Regions from separate parts of the Flexivirga alba genome, predicted to be linked through region 2. Evidence: riboswitches for the same ligand, from Rfam matches in the RefSeq annotation. Region 2 holds a riboswitch; the other holds the start of a gene.
The links. Region 2 has a riboswitch for fluoride ahead of ACFQDH_RS15230 (MutS-related protein). Riboswitches for the same ligand answer to the same signal wherever they lie in the genome.
Positions count from the first base shown of each region.

Region 1: another riboswitch for fluoride. It lies ahead of ACFQDH_RS13995 (universal stress protein); the one in region 2 lies ahead of ACFQDH_RS15230 (MutS-related protein).

Region 1 covers NZ_JBHSWH010000001.1:2,858,601-2,862,004, reverse strand. The annotation lists gene ACFQDH_RS14005 (GNAT family N-acetyltransferase) at 1-799, opposite strand, end outside; gene lipB (lipoyl(octanoyl) transferase LipB) at 888-1,517, opposite strand; fluoride riboswitch at 1,592-1,663, shown strand; gene ACFQDH_RS13995 (universal stress protein) at 1,713-2,252, shown strand; gene ACFQDH_RS13990 (fluoride efflux transporter FluC) at 2,243-2,689, shown strand; gene ACFQDH_RS13985 (fluoride efflux transporter FluC) at 2,686-3,063, shown strand; gene ACFQDH_RS13980 (gamma-aminobutyraldehyde dehydrogenase) at 3,228-3,404, opposite strand, start outside.
Region 2 covers NZ_JBHSWH010000001.1:3,110,547-3,113,950, forward strand. The annotation lists gene ACFQDH_RS15225 (MutS-related protein) at 1-420, opposite strand, end outside; gene ACFQDH_RS15230 (MutS-related protein) at 420-1,952, opposite strand; fluoride riboswitch at 1,973-2,045, opposite strand; gene ACFQDH_RS15235 (MFS transporter) at 2,443-3,404, opposite strand, start outside.

The DNA.
Region 1 (3,404 bases), 250 kb from region 2:
TCGTCCCCCACGCCATCAGGTATGCCGCGAGCAACTTGCGGGCCTCGGAGGACGATGCCGCGAAGTAGTAGTCGACCTCACCGTCATACACGGTGACCAGTGCCCAGGAGACGACTGTGCCCTGGTGCCGCACCGTGTAGAGCCGGCATACCTCGGGGCCGAGCTGCCGCAGCATCTCGTAGTAGAACGCCGGCGGCCGCAGCACGAAATCGCCGCGTTTGCCGGTCTCCTCGAAGATCGGGTAGATGACGTCGGCGAACTCCTGCTCACTGATCGCGGTGTCATCGGTGAAGACGAGCTCGTCGTTCTTCATCGCCTTGCGGATGTTGCGCCGCCCGCTCTGCGACATCTCCGACAGCAGCTGGTCCTCGTCCTTGGTCAGGTCGAGCACGATGGTGCGGTCGTAGAAGATCGCGATCAGCGGGTCGGTCAGGTCCGCGCCGGGGTGCACGGTGTGCAGCCGAAGCACGGCGGCGTTCGGCCGCTCACCACGGATGTATGACGCCAGGGCGTCCCGTAACTCACGCTCGCGCGCGGCGCTGCGGTCGTCGTCCAACCAGATCGGCCCGTGCTTGGCCCACAGCTGCTCCAGGAATCGGCCCGCGAACGACGTCAGGCTGAGCGCCGCCATCGGGGTGTCACCGTCAGTGACGACCAGGTACCGCCAGTGCTCCCGCCCGGGCAGCACGGAGTCGTACTGCGCCCATTCGGGCGACTGCTCGACGGGGACCGTCTTGCCGGCCCGGTGGACCGTGTCGAGGAATTCGGTGGCGGTGCAAGCGCGAACGGACAGCGTCACAAATCTGGCTTTCGTGGGGCGGGCTTGGGCGCCCCACAGCATACGGGGCGGGCACCCGTGCCCCCGGGCGACGCGTCGACGTGTCGCACTACCCCAGAATGTCCGGCAGGCGCTTCTCGATGAAGGGAAGCACCTCTGCGATGGTCACGTCGCGACCGAGCTCTTGGGTGAGCGACGTGACCCCGGCGTCCGGGATGCCACACGGGACAATGTTGTTCGCCCACGACAGATCACAGTCACAGTTGAGTGCGAATCCGTGCATGGTCACGTCTCGGCTGACCCGGACGCCGATCGCACCGATCTTGCGTTCGAGCTCGCCGTCCTCGGCGGGCAGCCACACGCCGCTGCGTCCTTCGACCCGCATCGTTGTCACGCCGAGGTCCGCACACACGTCGATCATCAGTTGCTCCAGCCGGCGCACGTGACCGACGACATCGAGTGGGATCGGCAGGCGCACGATCGGATAGCCGGTGAGCTGGCCCGGCCCGTGCCAGGTGATCCGGCCACCACGGTCGACCTCGACCACGGGTGTCTTGTCGACCGGCCGGTCATACCAAGCGGTCCGCTTGCCGGCCGTGTAGACGGCCTGGTGCTCGAGCAGCAGGGTGGTGTTCTCCTGTTCGCCCGCGACGACGCGGGCGTGCACCTCGCGTTGCAGATCCCACGCGGCCTGGTAGTCGACGAAGTCCGGGTCGAACCCGACGTGTTCGATGCGCATGGCATCACGCTACGCCGCCGGTGCTCGTCGATTCCGGCGCAGGGGTCGCCACGGGGTGGCCGAGATCCCCTATCCTGAGCGCGGGCGATGGATCCCGCCCGGGCGTGCGCCCGAACCGCAACACTGCTGATGGTTCCTACCACGTCGAGGTCGACGGGTAGGTCACGCTGCCCGTCATCACCCGGAGGGCCGAAGATGACTGCCGCGCAGCCACCACAGCCGAGTCCAGATCGCTTGGTGGATTTTCACGCCCATCCGATCGTGGTCGGCGTCATACCCGGACAGCCACCGCTGGTCGCCCTCACCGCCGTGAACCTGGCGCGCGCCGTCGGTGCTCCGTCGGTGCACTTCGGTTTCGCGGACCGCTCGCGCTACGTGGTGCAAGAGCATGAGGACGGCAGCGTGCGGCATGCGCCGATCGATCCGGATGACGCCGACGAGCAGTGGCGGGCCACCGCCGAGGACATCACCGAAGAATTGCGCAGCGTGCTCGGCGAGGACGGAGTCCCCTGGCACTTCCACTATCTGGCGGGACGGCCCGACCGCGCGCTGACGCACCTCGCCCGCTCGGTGGACGCGGCTGGTTTCGTGGTCGGCACTCGGGTCGGCAAGCACCCGATGCGGGAGTTCCTCGGGGAGTCCGTTTCGGTGCGCCTCGCGCACCACCAGCACCGCCCGGTGATCGTGGTGCCGATCCAGGTCGTCGACTGGTCGGACGGTCTGCCGTGGCACTGACGTCCACACGCCGCCACACCACCACCCGCCACGCTCATCGCAACCCATTCCTCCTCGGCACTGTCTTCGTCGGCGGCGCCTGCGGGACCGCCATACGTTCGCTGCTGGAAGACGCGTTCTCCCGGCCGACGGGCTCCTGGCCATGGATCACGTTCGCCATCAACGTGATCGGGGCATTCGTGCTCGGCTTCCTACTGGAAGCACTGGTCCGGTCCGGAGAGGACAGCGGCGGCCGACGCCTCGCCCGGTTGGGTGTCGGCACCGGACTGCTCGGCGGGTTCACGACATACAGCACGTTCATGGTGGAGACGACGAAGCTGCCGTGGCCGGTCGCCGTCGGGTATGCCGTCACCTCCGTCGTCGTCGGTGCCCTCGCGGCCTGGGCGGGCATCCGCGCTGCGCGCTCCGTCACCCTGCGCGGCGGTGAAAACGCATGACAACGTTACTGATTGCGCTCTGCGGTGGTGCTGGCGCGGTCTCCCGATTCGCCCTCGATGCGGAGGTCCGGCATCGGGTCCGCGGGTCGTTCCCGGTCGGCACCTTCGTGATCAACGTGCTCGGTTCGTTCCTGCTCGGAGTCCTCACCGGTGCGGCGACACATCACGCAGGGTGGCTGTCACCGACGGCGAAGGCGGGTCTCGGCACCGGCTTCTGCGGCGGTTTCACCACCTTCAGCACCGCGTCCGTGGAGACGACCCGGCTGTGGCTGACGACCGGCAAGACCGAGGGCGGCCGGTATGCCGTTGCCACCGTGGCGATTTCGTTGCTGGCCGCGTTTCTCGGTCTCGCCCTCGGCACCGCTCTCTCCTGATTGACCGGCATACCGAACGATTGAGCGGCATACGGATTCGCGTCGAATCCGTACGCCGCTCAATGCGGGGGTATGCCGGTCAATCAGATCTCGATCCCTACGATCGAGCTTCCACGCGCCGCTCCGGTCCTCGCTCCTTCGTCGCTGCGGTCCTCACGCCGCTGTCAGATCTCGATGTTGGCCATCACGTGCTTCACGCGCGTGTAGTCCTCGAAACCGTAGAGCGACAGGTCCTTGCCGTAGCCGCTGTGCTTGAAACCGCCGTGCGGCATCTCGGCGACCAGCGGAATGTGCGTGTTGATCCAGACGCAGCCGAAGTCGAGCGCCTTGGAGACCCGCAT
Region 2 (3,404 bases):
CCTGGCGGCCGCGCTGAGTGCGTCGGTCACCTGCCGTACCCGGGCGACCGCGTCCAGCAGTCGTTTGAGGACCTCCACGGACCGGCGCAGGGTGGATTCCGGTCGCAGTCGGAACGTGCTGCGGTAGATCTTCTTCTCATCAGCGATCGCCTCGGTGGCGATCGTGTACAGCTGCGCGAACTCGGCAGCATGGGCGATCGCGTCGGCCAGCACCGCCTGCCGGTGGCGCACGATCTGCGGTGTCGTGTCGTTGGCGGTCAGGACCTGCGCACATACCGCGTACGTCAACGCGTCCTTGCCGGCCATCGCGCTCAGCACGGTGGGCAGCTCCAGATCAGCGACCAGGTCGGCCAGCAGCGGCGGCATGCTCTCAGCGGGCGCGCCCAGGTCCCGGTCGGGAAACAGCAAGTGGGGGCGCATCAGCTGACCGCCTGACGAATGTCGTCATACGTCAGCTGATGGCGGCGCGCGATCGCAGCCGCGTGCACCTTGCCGTCCGCACGTTTGCGCACCACCTTGAACGTGCGCACCGCGTCGTCGTCGGGATCGGTGGTGCTCATCATGCTCACCACGTGCTGGTCCAGTCGGGTCAGCCCGTCCACGAAGGTCACGTACACGCCGAGGGCACCGGTGTCGATCACCTGCCGCAAGATCGTCGCGCCCAGCACGTAGGCATCGGCCAGGGACGTCGAGCCGAACGTCTCGTTGAAAACGATGACGCTGTCGCCGGTCGCGTTCTCCAACAGTGCTCTGGCGCGGCGCAGTTCGTCCTCCAGCTTGCCCGCCAGGGTTTCGATGCTCTCGGCCCGCTCGAAATGCGTGTAGACCGCGTCCGGCAGGAACAGTGCCGCTTGTGCGGCCGGAACCGGTAACCCGAGGGAGGCCAGGTAGTGCAGTTGCCCGAACATCCTGGCGGTGGTGGTCTTGCCGCCCTGGTTCGGCCCGGAGATCGCCAGGATCTGCTCGGGTGGGGTTAACTCGAAATCATTGGTCACACACCGCTGTTCGTCGGTGGCGCGCTGGTTCGCCAGCGCGACATCGCAGCCGGCGACGACCCGCTCGGCGCGATTGTCACGAGACAGCCGGGGCAGCGTCCACCGCACGCCGGCCGGCTTCAACACGCGCATGAAATCCAGCCAGTGCACGTAGAAGGCTGCCTCGCGTTCAGCGTCCAGCCACCACTGGGGAAGGAAACCGGCATGCGCGCGATGGAAGGCCGCAACATCGGTGAACAGGGTCGGGAACAGTTGGCCGAGCAGGTGCAGCACCGCCGCCTCGACACGATCCAGCTGGTGCGCGCTCCGGCCCTGGTCCTGATCCTCGATCCGGCCGGGAGCCGCGAACCGCGCGAACGTCTCCAGCACCGAACCGGCGAAATCCGGTTCGTCACCGGGCGGTGCGACGATGATCTTGCCCGCGTGGGTGTGGACCACGAACCGTAGGTCGTCCAGCCCCTGCTCCAGCCGCGCGGCTTCGTCCCGCAGCGCCGCGAACTCGGCACTGCGTCGGTATTCGGTCAATCGATCGCGCAACCCGAGCAGCCCGGCCGAATGCACCGGTGCCGCATCCAAGCCGTTGCTCGCCGCGACCACCGCCGCGCAATGGGCGGACACGGCACCCAGGAACCACCGGTCTGCCTGCAACGCGTCATACAGCTTCTCGGCCAGCCGCTCCCGCACGGCCGCGGCATCGGTCACGAACGACCGGATCACATCCGCCGTGGCAGCGGCTTCGAGATCGCTGAAAACCGCATGCCGGTGACCGACCACGGCCAAGTCGTCACTCGGGCACTCGAAGAACTCATCGAACCGGTACTGCTCGGCACCCGCGCAGATCGACGCGAACACCTGGTCCAAGTTCAGATCGCCCAGGGTGCCCTCGGGCGGGCGGCGATCAAGCTCAGCCGCGCCAGGCGGCAATGGATAAAGCAGCGTAGAGCGATTGCGGAGCATGGGCGTAGCTCACCTTCGTATCGATCGAAGGTGCCATCAGCCACGAGGGCGGTTTGCGAAACTTCGCCGGCGGACTCCATCGCCGCCTTCACTGTAATGCATGAAATGCAGCGTGGCACCCACCGCTCACTCGGCCGTGTCTCTTCTCAACACGGCGATGCAGCTCGCCGTGAGTGCGCGGTCGCCGGTGCCTGCATGACGCGGATAGCGCTGCTGGTCCATGCAGACAGCGTGTAAAGGGAGGTGCAGAAAAGCATCAATGGCCAGCGGCCGTGGTGCTTCACACATCTCGTGTTCACCTGCTCGAAGCTTGCGCAAAATGGTCTTCGCCGGGCAGTGAACGAACCTCCGGGCAAGCGTGAAACCCGGTTACGAGCCGCATCAGTCGACCTTAATGTCACCCCGGTTGGATTGCAGATCGGCGACTCCAGTGATTCGTTCTCTCGCGGACGCAGTTCACTCCCGTGCGAGTGTTGTCGACCGGGGACTTCTAACCATTGCCCGCTGCGGCCAACCGTCGGCGAGTCAGCACCAGCAATGGGAGGGCGGCGAGCTGGACGAGGGCGGAGATCACGGCCAGCGCCATTAGGGACGTGTCGTAAAGCACGCCGAGCAGGACGCTGCCGGCGAACCACGCGACGCCGAATCCGGTGTCGAACAGCCCGAAGGCCGAGGCGCGCCGGTCGGCGGGCACGATGGTGGTTAGCACTGCCTTGATGATCGACTCCTGCGCGGCCATACCCAGACCCCAGGCAAGGATCCCGATCACGGCCAGCGGCAAGCTGCCGAGGAAGACCAGCGGTGCGTATGCGGCGGTCAGGACCGTCACGACGAGCACGGACCGCAGACCGACCCGGTCGAACACCTTGCCCAGGACCAGTGCGGCCACTGCTTCGGCGGCCATTGCCACGGCATACAGCACCGGTGCGACCGTGGAACCGACCATGCGCTCTTCGCTGAAATGCAAGGCGATCAGCGGCCAGTCGGCGTAGCCGACCGCGATCAAGCCCATGGCGGCCAGGTAGAGCCAGAACGCCGGCGGGCGCGGTGCGCTGTCGGTCGGCGGGGCGGGTGCCTCAGACTCCAGGTCCGCGGGGTTGGGGAACTGCCGCCAGGTGAACACCAACGAGAGCAGGGTCAGTGCGGCGGGGATGCCGAGCCAGGCGAAGGCAGACCGGTCACTTCCGTGCAACCACAGGACAAAGCTGACCACCAGCGGGCCGACCATCGCGCCACCGGCATCGAGCGCCTCGCGCACGCCGAACGCCCAGCCGCCGCCGAGTCGGTGTGCCGCGTGTGCGGTCATCGCGTCCCGGGTCGGGATGCGGATCGCCCGCCCGGCCCGTTCTGTGACGATCAGGGCCGCGGCGACCGGCCAGTTGCCGGATATCGCGAGCAATGGCACCACGGCCATCTGCAGGGTGTACCCAAAGAACGCGATCGCCCAATACC